DNA from 4 places in the Salinicola sp. CR57 genome. Region 3 is predicted to be linked to each of the others. Evidence: predicted binding sites of a transcription regulator. Region 3 holds the regulator's gene; each other region holds the start of a gene.
What was found. Region 3 encodes sigma-54, which starts transcription at its own class of promoters, with help from an activator protein. Its sites were predicted from a motif close to TGGCACNNNNNTTGCTNT; they were not measured.

Region 1 (4,473 bases), on a different contig from region 3:
GTACCACGCCATAACCCGGCACCTCGACCGGCACGCGCTGGCGATAGCGGTAGGCGGGCACGTTGCCCACGGTGACCGCACCGTCGTCGTGGAGGATGGCGCTGACCTGTCCCACCGGGGTATCGATGCGATGGGTGCCCGGATTCAGCTTGCCGAGGTGGTGCAGCGACGCCACCAGCCCGATGGTGCCGTGGCCGCACATGCCCAGGTAGCCAGTATTGTTGAAGAAGATCACTCCGCAGCTGGCGTCCGGGGAGACCGGCTCGCAGTAGAGCGCTCCCACCAGCACGTCGTTGCCCCTCGGCTCGAGCAGACAGGCCCGCCGCCATTGATCATGGTGCTCGCGCAGCAGATCGCGCTGGGCGGCCATGTCGCCGGTCAGCGCCGGGAAGCCCGACATCACCAGCCGGGTCGGCTCGCCGCCGGTGTGGGAGTCGATGACGTTGATACGCTGCATGCGGATTTCCCCTCTGATCTGGGCGTGGTCTGGGCGGGCCGGAGTGGCGGCCGACAGGCATCGAAGAGCGTGGCCGATTTCGATATTGTAGATTTTATACAATCTTTGAGGCGATAAGGAAAGCGGGCGGGAGGTCGGGGACGGATAATCCTGTCACAAGGCGGCGGTTGGGAGTCGTGCGTTCACGGCCGTGACAAGGAAGAAGGGCGCAAGGCCTAGGCATGAGGCAGCGGGATGTCAGCTACCGACGACCGATATGGAGAGGGTCAAGAGAGATAGCTGGCAGTGCCCCGGCGGCCAGCCGCCGGGGCACTGGGGTCAGGAGGCGACCGCTGCCGCTGCGGTGGCGCGGCGCATGCCCATGGCGTAGAAGGTGGCGCCGAGCGCGCCGCCGATGAACACCGAGAAGTGGCCGAGATCGCCCAGCGGCAGGAAGTTGATCATGATGCCGATCAGCGACGCGGCGACGACGGCCTTCACCGCCGCCGGATTGAAGCCGTTGCGGTACCAGTAGGGGCCGTTGGGGTCGACGCTGAACAGTGCATCGACGTCGATCTGCCCGCGGCGAATGCGGTAGTAGTCCATGATCAGGATGCCGTAGAGCGGGCCGATGGCCGCCGCCAGCAGGTCCACGGTGTAGTGGATGATTTCCGGGTTGCTGAACAGGTTCCACGGGGTGAGGAAGATTGAGCCCACCGCAGCGATGAAGCCGCCGGTCCGGAAGCTGATCTTGCTGGGCGCCATGTTGGAGAAGTCGAACGCCGGGGCGACGAAGTTGGCGACGATGTTGATCCCGATGGTGGTGGTGACGAAGGTCGCGGCACCGAGCAGGGCGATGAAGGTGTTGTCGAGTCGCGCCACGGTCTGGATCGGGTCGTCGATCATCTCACCGAACACCGGCAGGGTCGCCGAGACCATCATCACCGTGGTGGCGGAGAAGACCAGGAAGTTGACCGGCAGGCCCCAGAAGTTGCCGCGCTTGACGTCCTCGAAGCTGCGGGCGTAACGGGTGAAGTCGCCGAAGTTGAGCGTCGGGCCGGCGAAGTAGCCGGCCACGATGGCCGCGGCAATCACCATCTGCCACAGCTGCTCGCCGGGGGAGAGCTGGATGTCGCTGAGGGTGAAGCTGATGTTGGACCAGCCCGCCTGCCACACCAGCCACGCCGCCAGCACGAACATCACCACGTAGACCGCCGGGCCGCTCCAGTCGATGAAGCGCCGGATCGAATCCATGCCGTGCCAGAAGACGATCGCTTGCAGGCACCACAGCAGCATGAAGCTGATCCAGCCAAGATAGGAGAGCCCCAGGAAGCTGGGGCCGGCCAGCGACTCCATGCCGGGGAAGAGCCGTAGTAGCACGATCGTCAGCGCGTTGGAGGCGAGAAAGGTCTGGATGCCGTACCACACCACGGCGATCAGGCCGCGAATCATCGCCGGGATATTGGCGCCGAATACGCCGAACGAGAGCCGGCAGATTACCGGAAAGGGGACCGCGGCCTTCTGGCTCGGTCTCGCCATCAGGTTGGCGAAGATCTGCACGATGCAGATACCCACCAGCAGCGAGATCAGTACCTGCCAGCCGGCCAGCCCCAGCGCGAACAGGCTGGCAGCGACCACGTAGCCGCCGACGCTGTGCACGTCGGAAAGCCAGAAGGCGAGAATGTTGTACCAGTTCCAGTTCTGTTGCGTCGGCGCAAGATCGGCATTGTGCAGCCGGTTACTGTACTGGTGTGATGAGTGATGCGGTTGCTGTGGCATGGCGAACGCCCTCCGCGGGGCCGTGTTGTGATTGTGATTGTGATCCGCATTTTTTGTATACAAGATGCGTGCCATGTTCGCCATCCACGAATAGTAGAAGGCCGTCGTCGTGGTACAGAATCCGTCGCTCATGGATAATTTGGCCACCTATCAAGCGTCTGAGCGGCCACGGTGGGTGGAAAGCGGGGTCGAGCGAGTGTCACGGACGGTAGTGCTCTATCTCCTATATTGCCGGGAGTTGCACGATTTTTGGGCAGATCGGCGATGCTCGGCACGGTTTGGGGGCAGTGGCTGCACACAGGTATCAATCAGAGGGAACTCGAGCCATCCTGGTACCTGTGCTGAAAGTTTTTGTATACGACGATCGCTTGTTGCGGCCTCGATAAGGTCGATGAGTGGATGATAGCGATTCAATGGGTTCTGTTTTTCATGCCCGCGGCACTAGCACGAGCCTCGTATCACGTCAGTTAGCTAGTGAAACGACGACGTCGATGACGCAGACCGGTACGTAGATCAGCGCGATGGAGGAATACACCTTACGCGATCTGGCAAAGAAAGCGCCGATGGGAAGCGCAATCATGATGAGGTCCATAACGCCCCAGAGAGCAAGGGGAGAGGTCCTCAGAAACGCGATATTTACGATAGACCCGAAAAAAAGATACGCCGAAAGCGAGAGCAGCGCGTAGCGACCATCCTGTTCAAAGTAAACGCGAAGTTCGGCTTGCTCGTCCTCGCTTCGGTTTGGCAATAGCAACGCCGCGGACACGAACAGCGACAACGCCAGCAGAACGAGCAATAAGAATTCGGGGAACGAGAACGTCGTTTTGACTTCAGGGAGCGAATTGATTGCCCACCAGAACTCCAATTGCATCGAGAACAGAATGGCGGCCCAGACAATAGGCACCCAATCCAGCTTCGCGGCACGACGAATACGGAACACCGTTACCGCCCCCAGTAGAAGGCGGGTGACGGAAAGCCCCAGTACCATGGAAAGCATGGTGGCGATGATGGGAAAATTGCTCACGATGCCTCCTGATCGACGGCTTTTCGACAAACGGATCACAATGCGATGTCTGTCGACAGAATGGCCCTCCTGGATCATCGTCGCGACTCCCATCTTGCAAGGGAGGCACGAGTCGCGCTGGACCTGAATTAATGGAGAATAGACTCGAACCGATTGAAAACCGCAACGCCCCGGCAACAACGACGAGAGAAACCGGAATGTTGGAATTGATAGCTCAACCGCTGAGCGCCAAGCCCTTCGCGCCGTTCGGCGATGTGATCGACTCACGCGGCAGCGAGTCGTTCCCGATCAACAACGGCCGCACCCGGCGTCACCACGCGCTGGCCAAGATCGAGATCGTCGATACGCCATCGCCACCGCTGATCAGCATCTTCGTCAGCCAACCGGTGACGCTGCCGCTGGAGATCGAGCTGCTCGAGCGCCATCCGCTGGGCAGCCAGGCATTCATGCCGCTGCACGAGGAGCGCTTCATCGTGGTCGTGGCGCCGCCGGGCGACGATATCGATCCGAACGCGATTCGCGCCTTCGTCACGGACGGCCACCAGGGGGTCAACTACCGGGCCGGCACCTGGCACGCGGTCCATTCGGTACTGGAGAAAGAGGGGGAGTTTCTGGTCGTCGATCGCGGTGGCGCCGACAACCTCGACGAGCGGGAGATAGGGATTCGGGTCGTGCTGCCTTAGCGAGTCGGTGGCGCGAAGAACTGGCGATCCATGTCGGGTTGGTCGATGTCGGAGAGTTCGAAAAGCATCTCCCGCACGTGCTCGCTCATGCGCGCGGACCGGGCGTGAATACGGTGACCGCTACAAGAACGCCACCCCGATGGGGTGGCGTTTTCGTTGGTGTCGACGGTTCCGTATCAGACTGACTTGCCGCTGAGCGCGCTGGCGGGGTCCTCCTCCAGTTCCATGTGCTCGCGTTCGTCGTCGATGATCTTGAGCGCCTGTTCCGGTGTCACCTTCGAGGCCGGGGTGACCAGGCTGACGACGATGCCCACGACCAGTGCGACCAGGACGGCGGGGATACTGGGGTTGCCCCAGAAAGCGGTCCAGCTGTCGACATTGATCACCGCCAGCGAGGTCGCCGATGCGGCGATCAGGGTGGCGATGGCGCCCTGCCAGTTGTAGCGTGGCCAGAAGCGCCCCAGCACGCCACAGACGAACATCCCCGCCATCACCGTGGCGATCATGCTGGTGATATAGCTGATGACGTTGTTGGAAGTGAGTGCGAACAG
Region 2 (4,473 bases), on a different contig from region 3:
GGCCATGTCGGCGACCGCCGATTTCAATGCCGAACTCGCCGATGCCGTCCTCGAGGAAGCGGCTCGTCTGGTCGAAGCGGAGCTGTTCCCGCTCAATCAGCGTGGAGACCACGAAGGCTGCGTGATGTCGGATGGCGCGGTGACCACACCGGGCGGTTTTCGCCAGGCCTTCGCGGAGCTGGCGCGGGGCGGATGGTGCGGGCTCGGCGGCAATCCTGCCCATGGTGGACAGGGCCTGCCCAAACTGCTGACCCAGTCCTTCGACGAACTGCTCTACGCCAGCAATACCGGCTTTGCGTTATACCTGACGCTCAATAACGGTGCCGGCCTGTTGCTCGACGCTTACGCCAACGACGCGGTCAAGACCCGCTATCTTCCGCGGCTCTACGCCGGTGAGTGGCTGGGCACCATGTGCCTGACCGAACCGCACTGCGGCACCGATCTCGGCTTGATCAAAACGCGGGCAGTGCCGAGCGATGATGGCCGTTACTCGGTGACCGGCAGCAAGATCTGGATCACCGGCGGTGAGCACGATCTGACCGACAATATCGTCCACCTGGTGCTGGCCAAATTGCCGGATGCGCCGCCGGGCGCCAAGGGCATCTCGCTGTTCCTGGTTCCCAAGCGCCGGGTGCTGGAAGACGGTTCGCTGGGAGAGGCGAACGGCGTTGTCTGCGGTGGCCTCGAGCACAAGATGGGCATCAACGGCAGCGCGACCTGCGTGATGCATTTCGAGGGCGCCGAAGGCGTGCTGATCGGTGAACCCCACCAGGGGCTGGCGGCGATGTTCACGATGATGAATTACGAGCGGCTCTCGATTGGCATACAGGGTCTGGGCCTGGGCGACGTCGCCTACCAGAGCGCCATCGCCTTTGCCCGCGAGCGTCGCCAGAGCCGTGCGCCAGGTGGCGCCGCCGAGCCCGACCAGGCCGCCGATCCGATTCTGGTTCATCCCGATGTGCGACGCATGGCCCTCAACGCCCGTGCCTGGAACGAGGGCGGGCGGCTGTTCGCCGCCTGTGTCGCCCGCGAGCTCGACCGCGCCAAGTATCACGCCGATCGCGAGGTTCGCGAGGCGGCCGACGAGCTGGTCGCGCTGCTTACCCCGGTGGCCAAGGCGTTTCTGACCGACCGGGGCTTTGCGGCCACGGTCGAGGCGCAGCAGATCTATGGCGGCAGCGGTTACTGCGTCGAATGGGGCGCCGAGCAGTACGTGCGTGATGCGCGAATCGCGATGATCTACGAGGGCACCAACGGCATCCAGGCCATGGATCTGATCGGCCGCAAGCTGACGCGCAACCGGGGGGCTTATGTGGAGCGTCTTGTCGATCGGATCAGGGCGGATCTCGAGGACGATGATATCGACACGCCTGACGTGCATCCGTTCCGGGAGGCGCTCGAGCGTGAGTTGATCCGGCTCGAGCGGGTCACCGAGGCCGTGATCGATGCCGCCAGCAAGGACGCGGCGGCGGCTGGGGCGGCCGCCAATGATTACCTGCACCTGTTGGGCTACGCGGTCTACAGCTGGCTGTGGTGGAAGGCGGCCTGCGCGGCGCAGCGCGGCCTGACCCAGCAAGGGCCGTCCGGTGAGGATTTCTATCGGGCGAAGTTGATCGTGGGGCAGCATTTTCTGACTCGCCAGTTACCCCATTCCGAGGCGTTGGAGCGTCAGATAGCGGCGGGGCCTTCGGGGCTGATGGCGTTGGAACGGGACTGGTTCTGACGTCACATGGATGGCTGACCTCGGATATCGGGCCAGGCTGCACCAGCGCAGAGCGACATCTGCTCGCGTGCGAGTTTCATGCGCGACGATGGTGCGAGTCGAGGCTTTCCAGGGTGGCTGGCGCGCCTTTTGCGGAAATCGCCTCTGGTTCTTCGATCTTTTTTTGCACCAAATCGTTGCCGTTGACCGAAGTTCTCGCTCTTTTTTCTGGTTTTTGTATACAAGGTTGAGGTGGTGAAAGTTTAGGGCACGAAAAATGCATGGGGTTTTCCGATCGATGGCTACGCCGTCACGGGCGAGCATTCCCGATCATCAGGGGATCATGACCAGGAGAATCCGATGACAACAACATCCCTTCGCAAATTGATTGCCGGTTCCAGCATCGCGCTGGGGCTGGCCGGTTTCGGTACCGCCGCGGTGGCCCAGGACGAGGGCCCGATCCGGGTCGGCATCCTGCACTCGCTCTCCGGCACCATGGCGATCAGCGAGTCGACGCTGAAAGACGAGATGCTGATGCTGATCGACAAGCAGAACGAGGCCGGTGGGCTGCTGGGTCGCAAGCTCGAACCGGTGGTCATGGATCCGGCCTCGGACTGGTCGCTCTATGCCGAGCAGGCGCGCGACATGCTGACTGGCGATGATCGCGTCGACGTCATTTTCGGCAACTGGACGTCGGCGTCCCGCAAGGCGGTGCTGCCGGTGGTCGAGGAACTCAACGGGCTGCTGTTCTATCCGGTGCAGTACGAGGGCGAAGAGTCCTCCGAGAACATCTTCTACACCGGCGCGGCACCCAACCAGCAGGCGATCCCGGCTGTCGATTACCTGATGAGTCAAGGCGTCGAGCGTTGGGCGCTGCTGGGAACCGACTACGTCTATCCGCGCACCACCAACAAGATTCTGGAAGCGTATCTCAAGGCCAATGGCGTCGCTGCCGACGACATCATGATCAACTACACGCCGTTCGGTTTCAGCGATTGGCAGTCGATCGTCTCCCAGGTCAAGGATTTCGGCAGCCAGGGCAAGAAGACTGCGGTGGTGTCGACCATCAATGGCGACGCCAACGTGCCGTTCTACAACGAACTTGCCAACCAGGGTATCTCGGCGGGAGACATTCCGGTGGTGGCATTCTCCGTCGGCGAGCAGGAGTTGACCGGTATCGACACCGCGCCGCTGGTCGGCCACATGGCGGCGTGGAACTACTTCATGAGCGTCGATAGCGATGCCAACTACGACTTCATCGATGACTGGGTCGCTTACACCGGCAACGACCAGGCGGTGACCAACGATCCGATGGAAGCGCACTTCATCGGCTTCAACATGTGGCTACAGGCCGTCGAGCAAGCGGGGACCACCGATGTCGACGCGGTCAAGGATTCGATCATCGGCGTCACCGTGCCCAACCTGTCCGGCGGTGCGTCGACCATGATGCCCAACCACCACATCACCAAGCCGGTGATGATCGGCGAGATTCAGGATGACGGCCAGTTCAGCGTGGTCTGGCGAACGCCGACGACCGTTGCCGGGGATGCCTGGTCCGACTATCTGCCGGAATCCAAGAACCTGATCAGCGACTGGCGGGCGCCGCTGCGCTGCGGCAAGCTCGATGTCGAAAGCATGCAGTGCCAGGACGGTCCCGGCGCCGACTAAATCAGACCGGTTCGACACCGGTGTCCGCCTGGGCATCGGTGTCGCTCGTTTGGCCCGGCGATAGAACGCGTCCGAGGACGATCCCATGAGAGCCACCGTAGAACATGACGGCCGCGTCCCGACGCGCAGGCCGACGATCACCGTGCTGCTGTGCCTGCTGATGGCATGGAGCCTGAGCATCATCAGTCAAGGCGCTTTCGCCGCGACCTCCAGTGAGCCGCGAGCGCTGCTTGAAGCGCTGGATACCGGTAATTTCCAAGTCAAGGGGGCGGCCGCGAAGGCGATCGCCGAGAGTGACGTCGAGCAGAAGGCGCGCTGGTTGCAGGCGCTGCTGGATGGCCGTCTCGGCAAGGAGCGTCGTGGCGATCGCTTTTATATCGTCACCGACGATAGCGGCCGCGAATGGCCGATCATCGACGCGATTACCTTCGAGGATGCCGGCACCGGCACCCGACGTACGGTCGATATCTTCAAGATCAACAACGATCTGCGTGCCCAGCTCGAGGGGCTGATCGCATCGCTGTCGCTGAGCGCGGGCGATGAAGCGTCGCGCCTCTCGGCGGCGCGGCGGTTGATCGGAGAGATCACCGCGGACAATGTCGCCAGTGTTCGCCGGATGCGCGATGAGGAGGAGAGCGACGCCGTTCGCCAGCCGCTCGATGTCGCGCTGGCGCTCTACGACGTGCAGAACGGCGATGCCGAGGCGCTCGATACGCTGCACGGCAATCTCGATACGCGGGTGCGCAATACGCTGGTGCCGATCGCTGCGGGCGACTCGCCCCTGGCGGCCGAGGCGCAATCGGTGCTTGGCGGCATAGAGAGCAAGCGCGCCTGGTACGACCGCGCGCAGACGCTGTTCTTCGGCCTGAGTGCCGGTTCGATTCTGGTGCTGGCGGCCATCGGCCTGGCAATCACCTTCGGTGTCATGGGCGTGATCAACATGGCCCACGGCGAGCTGATCATGATCGGCGCCTACACCACCTGGCTGATCCAGCAGGCGCTGCCCGGCCAGCCCGGGTTGGCGCTGGCGCTCGCCATACCCGGCGGGTTTCTGGTCGCCGGGGCGTTCGGCGTGGTGATCGAGCGCACCGTGATCCGCTTTC
Region 3 (4,473 bases):
GCCTCCAGCAGGATGGGGAAACGCTCCAGCGATTCGGGCAGGTTGCGTGCGTCGATGCTGACCGCCACGTTGGGGCGGGAGGGTGGCGCGCTGCGTAGCTCGTCGATCAGCGGTGCCAGCAGGTTGGCCGGGAGGTTGTCGATGGCATAGTAGCCAAGATCCTCGAGCGCCTGCAGCGCGATCGATTTCCCCGAGCCCGAGCGGCCGCTGATGATGACGAGTTGCATCGCTTATCCGTCGTCGCTGTCACGGTGATGGCGGATGGCATCGACGAGCGCGTCATGCAACGCCCGCTGCGAGTCGGCCTGACGCAACTGCTGCCGAACGCTGCTCTGATTCATGATGCCGGCAACTTCCGCCAGCAGCGACAGATGCGCATCATCCGCCTCTTCCGGCACCAGCAGCACGAAAACCAGATCCACCGGCTCGCCGTCGATGGCATCGAAGTCGATGGCGTCTTCCAGGCGCATGAATCCCGCGATCGGCCCTTTGCAATGCGGACTGCGGGCATGGGGGATGGCAACGCCGTTGCCGATCCCCGTGCTACCCAGTCGCTCGCGACCGATCAGGCGGCTGAAGACCTCATGGCTATCCAGACTGGGTGTATTCTGGGCGATGAAGGTGCTGAAGAATTCCAGCAGACGTTTTTTGCTGCCCCCCGTGACCTCGAACAGAGTTCGCTCGGGGGGCAGAATGCTTTCCAGTGTCATCATCAGGCGTCAGCGGGCGCCTGCGCCTTGGGCGCGGGCTTGTGCCTTCTCTTTGTGTTTGACCAGTTGGCGGTCGAGTTTGTCGGCCAGTGAATCGATGGCGGCATACATGTCGGTGTCGCTGGCTTCGGCGTGTAGATCGCCGCCTGCTGCGTGCAGGGTACAGGCTGCCTGCTGGCGTTCCTTCTCGACACTCAGGGTGACCTGGACATTGGTGATGTTGTCGTAGTGACGCTCCAAACGAACGAGTTTCTCTCCGACGTAGTCCCGGAGGGCGTCGGTCAGCTCGACATGGTGGCCGGTAACGTTCACTTGCATGACACACTCCTGTTGCGGCAGATGGCACTTCTGATTGTAACCCTTTTCAGGGGACTGCAAAGGCATCGTGATCGATCTGATTCGGAATGGCGAGTCTTGACTGGTTTCGGAGCCCTGTATCAGGCCAGACGCTTGCGCTCGCTGGAGGACGGAATGCCCATGGCTTCGCGATATTTGGCCACGGTGCGTCTGGCCACGCTGATATCGGACTGGGCCAGCAATTCGACCAGTTTGCTGTCCGACAGCGGCTTGCGAGGGGATTCGTCGCCAATGAATTTCTTGATGCGAGCGCGGATGGCGGTACTCGAATAGCTATCACCTTCGCCGCCCTGGCCGCCGACCTGGCTCGAGAAAAAATATTTCAGCTCGAATACGCCGCGTGGCGTGTGAATGTACTTCTGGGTCGTGACGCGGGAGATCGTCGATTCATGCATGTCGACGCTGCGGGCGATATCGGCCAGGATCAGGGGTTTCATCGCCTCTTCGCCGCGCTCGAGAAACCCGATCTGGCGCGACATGATCTCTCGACCCACCTTGAGCAGGGTATCGTTTCGACTGGAGAGGCTCTTGATCAGCCAGCGGGCTTCCTGCAGGTGCTGGCGCAGGAAGGTGTTGTCATCGCTCTTGTCCGCCCGCTTGATCAGGGCGGCGTAGTCGGGCTGAATGCGCAGGCGCGGCAGGGTTTCGGCATTGAGCTCGATGCGCCAGCCATCGCGAGAGGGCGTGGCAACCAGATCGGGAACCACGTAATCGTCACGACTGGTATCGAAGCGCTGCCCCGGGCGCGGCTCCAGCGTCCGGATCAGGGCGATGACGCTGTCGAGTTCGTTCTCCTCGAGACGCAGGCGACGCTTGAGCAGTCGCCGGTCGTTGCCGGCCAGCGCCTCGAGAAACTGGCGCACCAGGCGCTTGGCCTGGGGTAGCAGCGGCGTGTCGTCGTCCAGTGTGCCGAGTTGAAGCAGCAGGCATTCGCGCAGATTGCGAGCGCCGACGCCGGTCGGATCGAACTGCTGCAGGCGCATGAGCATGTGCTCGAGATCGGCCATGCTGACGCTCTCTCTGCGCTGCTCGCGCAGACTCGTCGCCAGCTCGTCCAGCGAGCCCACCAGGTAGCCGTCGTCGTTGACGGCGTCGATCAGGCACTCCCCGAGCGCGCGCTCGCGCTCGTCGAAATCTCCCATGGCCAGTTGCCAGAGCAGATAATCCTGGAGGGTGGTCACGGCTGCGTTGCGGTCGAAATCCGGCGCTTCTTCGCTGGCGCTACCCGACGAGCTGGCATGGGCGTCCTGGTAGGTATCGCTCCAGTCGCTGTCGAGGGCCAGTTCATCGGGAATGTCACTGGCCCACTCGTCTTCCGTGGCGTCCTGAGTTTCCTGCTCCGAGTAGGGCTCTTCCATCTCCAGCATGGGATTGGATTCGAGCGCCTGCTGGATTTCCTGGCGGAGGTCGAGCGTCGACAGCTGGAGCAGTTGAATGGCCTGCTGGAGCTGAGGCGTCATGGTCAACTGCGTGCCGACCCTGAGTTGCAGCGAGGGCTTCATGGACATGGAGAAACGATCGTCACAATCAACGGTGGAAGGCTTACGTTACTGGCTGCGGTGACGAGATGCAACGTTTCATGCAAGAAACATGCCATCGACGCGGATGCCAGGTATGGCTGCCGATGGCATGACGAGGGAGAGGCGACTACAGGCGGAACTCGTGGCCAAGATAGACCTCGCGGACGCGCTGGTTTTCGAGAATGGCCTGGGGCCGGCCCTCGGCGATGATCTGGCCGTCGCCGACAATGTAGGCATTATCGCAGATGTCGAGCGTCTCGCGCACGTTGTGATCGGTGATCAGGACGCCGATCTCGCGGTCGCGCAGCTGGCGGATGATGCTCTTGATGTCACCGACCGAAATGGGGTCGACACCGGCGAACGGTTCGTCGAGCAGCACGAAGGCCGGCTCGGTGGCCAGGGCGCGGGCGATCTCGACCCGCCGCCGCTCGCCGCCGGACAGGCTCATGCCCAGGTTGTCGCGAATATGATCGACGTGGAAGTCGCCGAGCAGCTGTTCCAGCCGCTCGCGTCGCCCGGCACGATCCAGGTCCTTGCGCGTCTCGAGGATGGCCATGATGTTGTCGGCAACGCTCAGCTTGCGGAAGATCGAGGCTTCCTGCGGCAGATAGCCGATGCCGGCTCGCGCCCGGTCGTGCATCGGGGCGCGGCTGAGATCCATGTCGTCGATATGGACGCTGCCGGCATCGGACTTGACCAGGCCGACGATCATGTAGAAGGAGGTGGTCTTGCCTGCGCCATTCGGCCCCAGCAGGCCGACGATGCTGCCTTGCCGCAGCGTCAGGCTGAAGTCGTGGACGACTCGGCGTCCCTTGTAGCTCTTAGCAAGGTTGGCGGCCGTTAGCGTTTTCATGAATACGATCCTTGTGGCTGCGCGCCGGGTATGGTGTCGGCGATCACGCCCCACGCGGCGGCTCGAGGCCGTGCCGGGTCAGGGTTTGAGCGTTACTGGGACGAGTCACGCGGCGTGAGGGTCATGCGGACGCGGCCGTCGCCGTTCCCGTCGCTGTTCTGGGCGGAGCGGGCCTGGACGCGTCGCGAGTCGAGATAATACTCGACATAGGCACCATCGAAGGTGTCGCCGGCCTGATGAAGTTCCGCGTTACCGATCAGTTCCACGCGTCGTTGGGCCGCGTGATAGACCACGGTGTCGCCCCAGCCCTTGACGATCTCCTGGTCGGGGGACGGCTTCTGTTCGAGGTAGGCGCGCTCGCCGCCGCCGCCCTTGGCGGTGACCAGGCTGACCTGGCCGTTGTTGCCGCGCTGGATGTCGACGCGTGCGGCCTTGAGGTGCATGCTGCCTTGCTGCAGGTCGACGCCACCCGTATAGACTGCAGTACCCTGACGGTCGTCCAGCTCGAGTTGATCGGCGGCGATCTCGATCGGTGAACTGGCATCGCTTTCCAGCGCGATGGTTGGAAAACTGGTGAAACCCAGCGCGGTCAGCACCAGGAGTTGGCCGATTTCTCGCCTCATGATCCTTGATCCTCAGATTGCTGTGGCAGGCGCCCCTGCACGTTGTCGGTCAAACGCATACGATCTTCGTTGATCCAGGCATCGAAGCGATCCCCGCGCATGGTCTGATTATGCTGGCGCAACACGGAGGGCGTGTCACTCCAGGCGTGGGCCTCGCGGTTGTCGTAGTGCAGCGTCTGCGTTTCCAGGCTCCACGCCTGCTCCGGCTGAACCAGACGGGCGTCGCCCTGGAGCGTCAACTGCTCTCCGCTGCGGCTCAGTTGCCCCGTCTGACTGGTCACCTGCCACTGGCGTTGCTGGTCGTCGGTCAGGTAACCGTGGGGCGCCTCGGTGCGGATGATGTCGTCGGAGGGCGTGTGCACCAGGCGTGGCGTTTCCAGTCGCTGATAGGCGCGCCCCCGTTCGTCGAA
Region 4 (4,473 bases), on a different contig from region 3:
CATGGCCACGAATACCGAAGGTACGCCTCTGGCACCGCAATCCTCGCGAGTGTCGTCCCGCCATTCGTCGAACATCGTGTGCGGGTGGAGTCCGCCCCAGGCGTCGAAGGTCCAACGCGAGACCGTTTCGATGCCAAGCGTGTCAACGCGGTCCAACCGAGAGATCTTCCAGTCCATCATGGCCCCACCCGTGATGCTGAATCCCAAGTCGATCGACGGCTAGAGAAGCCCGATAGGTCCAACGCCCGAGCTGGCGTCGATTCGATGTCAGGCCTTCTTGACGAACTCGGACTTGAGTTTCATGGCGCCAATCCCATCGATCTTGCAGTCGATATCGTGATCGCCATCGACCAGGCGAATGCTCTTGACCTTGGTGCCCACTTTCACGACCTGCGAAGATCCCTTGATCTTCAGGTCCTTGATCACGGTCACGCTGTCGCCGTCGGCAAGCGGGGAGCCGTGCGCGTCAGTGACTGTCCGCTCATCCTTCTCACCATCGGCAGTCGCAACGCTGGACCATTCATGGGCGCACTCGGGACAGATGAATAGCAGGTTGTCGGCATAGGTATATTCCGACCCGCACTGCGGGCAGGCTGGCAGTTGGCTCACGTGTAGCCCCTCGACATCTGGAAAGTGGCGAAGTCTACGCCGCCGACCCGAGGCTGCCCAGTCAAAGGTTCTCATCGATCGGGATCGACGCACCGGTGGTGGCCTGGGCCATGGCGACGATGCTGCCGACCACGACCAGGCAAGGCGAGGGCAACGGGTTGGCGGCGTGCCTCCGGGGCATGTCCGCCAGCGTACCGATGAGCGCCTGCTGCTCGGGTAGCGAAGCATTGGCGACCAGCATCACAGGCCACTCGGCCGGAAGGCCGGCACCGGTCAGGCCCTCGCAGATCATCTCGAGGCGGTCGAGCCCCATGTAGAAGACCAGTGTCTCATCTCGGTGGGCAAGCGTCGTCCAGTCGGGCATCGTCTCGTCGCTGCACTGTCGGGCGGTAATGAAACGCAAGCGCTGGGCGTGGGCACGATCGGTCAGCGGCAGCCCCAGGGCCGCCGCCGCGCCGGAAGCGGCGGTGATGCCGGGCACGATCTCGCTGTCGATACCGGCCTCGGCGAGCGCGGCAAGCTCTTCGCCCATGCGCCCGAAGATCCCCGGATCGCCGCCTTTGAGTCGCACCACACGTTTGCCCGCGGCGGCGAGCCTCACCATCAGATCGCCGATTTCCGCCTGCGGCACGCTGTGATCGCCCTTCGCCTTGCCGACGTAGTAGCGTTCGCACCCTTTCGGTAACAAGGCGAGGATCTCGGCGCCGACCAGGCGATCATAGACTACCGCTTGTGCTGACTCGATGCGCCGCAGCGCACGGACGGTCAGCAGATCAGCCGAGCCCGGGCCCGCCCCCACCAGCGAGACCCGGCAGGTACGCTGCCCAACTGCACCAATACGGCCCTTGGGGTCCATGGCGGCGAAGAGCCACTGCTGGGCCGTTTGCCGCATGCGTGCCATCCAACCGGTCGATCCAGGCGCCCATTCGCGCCTGGATCGATGAGTGGGATGATGAATCGGGATACGACTCGGATGACAGGCTGGCATCGGCAGACTCCTCTTCCAACGGCAATTTCCAATCGGGTTGACGCGAATCGTGTAACCGAGCGCGGCAGAGCGCTACGCCTGTCACCTGAAGAGAGGCCGCGCTCGAACGCAAAGAGGCCCGACTCACCGCCATGGGTGAGTCAGGCCTCTTTGCCTGCCGTCGGCCCAGAGAGGACCGACACTTCAACTGTCTCTTCCGCAGCCGATGACACGGTTCGTGCCTCGCTCCTGCACTCCGGCCCGACACCCTCTTTGGCATCCGACCACCGCCTTGTCGGCGTTTCGATTCATCCATCATTGGGCAATTTCAGGGCCAACAATCGTCTTTACCTTTCCAGACAGTCACCTGTCTCCCCCGTCCAGCCCCATTCCCCATCCGCGTCACCGCGGTGTGGCGTCGCGGCGGGAGTTCCTGGTGCAGAAGTCGCTCGACTTGCACCATCGATGTTCATCCGCGCGGGAGACCGGCGCGCATCGCAGCCGACAGCATTGACTCAACACCTTGAAATCCATCGCAGGAATCGCCGACTGGCATGCCATTCGCTTGACGGACTACAGGCAGTGACCAACGACGGTCATCGCCAGCCGCGCGCCGGATCGATGTTGCGCGACGGCCGCAGGTCCGGACGGGTGGGTTCCGGGTATGCCGTTAGACCGAATATAGAATTCAGGCAAAGGCGCCTGATGCCGCGAAGCCAACGCTTCGTGTCATCAGGCGCCTTTTTGCGTTGTATGGCTCGCCACCACCTTGCCATTCAAGCCCAACGAACGAGAGGAGGCTGGATGAACACTCCCGCTGTCTATGCCGACACCCCGACCGCGCCCCAAGCCAAGGCCCCCCTGCCCCGCCTGATCGTGATCGGCAACGGCATGGTCGGTCACCACTTGCTGGAACGGCTGATCGAGCAGGACGCCCATCGCCGGTTCGCGGTAACCGTTTTCGGCGAGGAGCGTCGCCGAGCCTATGATCGTGTACACCTTTCCGAGTACTTCGGTGGCCGCGACGCAGATTCGCTCTCGCTGAGCGAGGCCGACTATTGCGATCTCAACGGTATCGAGCTGCATCTCGACGAAGCCGTCACCGCGATCGACCGAAAGGCGAAGTGCGTCACCACCACCCGCGGCGAATATGCCTACGATCAGTTGGTGCTGGCCACCGGCTCCTTCCCCTTCGTGCCGCCGATTCCCACTCCGGAAGAGGCCGAGGAGAGCCATGCGGCGCTGGTCTATCGCACCCTCGACGATCTCGACCGCATTCGCGATGCCGCCGAATCGCTCTCGGCACGGGAAACTCGACGCGGCGTCGTCGTCGGCGGCGGTCTGCTTGGCCTGGAGGCGGCCAATGCGCTCAGATCACTGGGGCTCGAAACCCATATCGTCGAATTCGCGCCCCAACTGATGCCGGTACAACTGGATACCGAAGGCGGGGAAGCGTTGCGGCAGCAGATAGAAGCGCTGGGCGTGAACGTCCACCTGGAGCGCGCCACGACTGAAATCATCGCGGGCGAAGCCCACCGCTACCGCATGAATTTCGCCGACGGCGAGTGGCTCGAGACCGACATGATCGTCTTTTCCGCCGGCATTCGCCCCCAGGACCGGCTGGCACGGGAGTGCGGGCTCGAGATCGGCGAGCGCGGCGGCATCGCCATCGACGATACCTGCCATACCTCCGATCCGGATATCTTCGCCATCGGCGAGTGTGCACTCTGGAACGACCGGACCTTCGGCCTGGTCGCGCCGGGCTACACCATGGCACGCACCGTCGCCGGCTGCTTGACCGGCACCTGCGAACCGTTCAGCGGCGCCGACATGTCGACCAAGCTCAAGCTGCTCGGCGTCGACGTGGGCTCGATCGGCGATGCCCACGCCGCCACCGAAGACGCCGTGAGTTACCGCTTCATCGACGAGGCCCGCCATGGCTATCGCCGCCTGGTCGTCTCCGCCGACGGCAGGCGCGCAATCGGCGCCGTGCTGGTGGGCGACAACAGCCACTACGACACCCTGCTGCAGTACGTGCAGAACGGCATCGGGCTGTCCGCCGATCCCGCCAGCCTGATCCTGCCCCAGGGCGAAGGCGCCCCACTGCTGGGTGCCGACGCGCTGCCGGAGACCGCGACGATCTGCTCGTGCCACAACGTCTCCAAGAGCGCGATCTGCCAGACGGTCGAGGGCGGTTGCAGCGATCTCGGCACACTCAAGGCAGAGACCAAAGCGAGCACCGGCTGCGGCGGCTGCACCGCCCTGCTCAAGCAGGTCTTCGAGCATGAACTCGAGCGCCGCGGCATCGAGGTCGACCGCAGCCTGTGCGAGCACTTCGCCTATACCCGCCAGGAACTCTACGGGATCATTCGCGTCGAGGGCCTTCGCAGTTTCGAAGCACTGCTTGCCCGCCACGGCAAGGGCCAGCTCGGTTGCGATATCTGCAAGCCGGCGGTGGCCTCGATTCTCGCCTCGTGCTGGAACGAGTCGATCACCAGCCCCTCGCTGGTGCCGCTGCAGGACACCAACGACACCTTCATGGCCAATATGCAGAAGAACGGCACCTACTCCGTGGTGCCGCGCATTCCCGGTGGCGAGATCACCCCGGACAAGCTGATCGCCATCGGCGCCGTGGCCAAGAAGTACGACCTGTACACCAAGATCACCGGCGGCCAGCGCATCGATCTGTTCGGCGCTCAGTTGCATGAACTGCCGAAGATCTGGAGCGAGCTGATCGACGCCGGATTCGAGACCGGCCACGCCTACGGCAAGTCCACGCGGACGGTGAAATCCTGCGTCGGCAACACCTGGTGTCGCTATGGCGTCCAGGACAGCGTGGCCATGGCGCTGACCATCGAGAATCGCTACAAGGGGCTGCGCTCGCCGCACAAGCTCAA

Region 1: DOM56_RS01585 (NCS1 family nucleobase:cation symporter-1) is a predicted target of sigma-54. The motif match lies at 2,272-2,289, and genes of this name have one in related genera.
Region 2: urtA (urea ABC transporter substrate-binding protein) is a predicted target of sigma-54. The motif match lies at 1,842-1,859, and genes of this name have one in related genera.
Region 4: nirB (nitrite reductase large subunit NirB) is a predicted target of sigma-54. The motif match lies at 2,127-2,144, and genes of this name have one in related genera.

What each region holds. Positions count from the first base shown of each region.
Region 1 is NZ_PZJL01000001.1:333,825-338,297, reverse strand. It holds gene DOM56_RS01590 (4-hydroxyproline epimerase) at 1-457, opposite strand, end outside; gene DOM56_RS01585 (NCS1 family nucleobase:cation symporter-1) at 776-2,215, opposite strand; gene DOM56_RS01580 (hypothetical protein) at 2,679-3,239, opposite strand; gene DOM56_RS01575 (ureidoglycolate lyase) at 3,437-3,922, shown strand; gene DOM56_RS01570 (sodium:solute symporter family protein) at 4,099-4,473, opposite strand, start outside.
Region 2 is NZ_PZJL01000005.1:640,379-644,851, forward strand. It holds gene DOM56_RS09665 (acyl-CoA dehydrogenase C-terminal domain-containing protein) at 1-1,723, shown strand, start outside; gene urtA (urea ABC transporter substrate-binding protein) at 2,063-3,370, shown strand; gene urtB (urea ABC transporter permease subunit UrtB) at 3,456-4,473, shown strand, end outside.
Region 3 is NZ_PZJL01000009.1:2,941-7,413, forward strand. It holds gene rapZ (RNase adapter RapZ) at 1-227, opposite strand, end outside; gene ptsN (PTS IIA-like nitrogen regulatory protein PtsN) at 231-710, opposite strand; gene raiA (ribosome-associated translation inhibitor RaiA) at 720-1,028, opposite strand; gene DOM56_RS14530 (RNA polymerase factor sigma-54) at 1,148-2,575, opposite strand; gene lptB (LPS export ABC transporter ATP-binding protein) at 2,715-3,440, opposite strand; gene lptA (lipopolysaccharide transport periplasmic protein LptA) at 3,533-4,063, opposite strand; gene lptC (LPS export ABC transporter periplasmic protein LptC) at 4,060-4,473, opposite strand, start outside.
Region 4 is NZ_PZJL01000005.1:232,773-237,245, reverse strand. It holds gene DOM56_RS07710 (GNAT family N-acetyltransferase) at 1-180, opposite strand, end outside; gene DOM56_RS07705 (zinc ribbon domain-containing protein YjdM) at 268-609, opposite strand; gene cobA (uroporphyrinogen-III C-methyltransferase) at 671-1,465, opposite strand; gene nirB (nitrite reductase large subunit NirB) at 2,381-4,473, shown strand, end outside.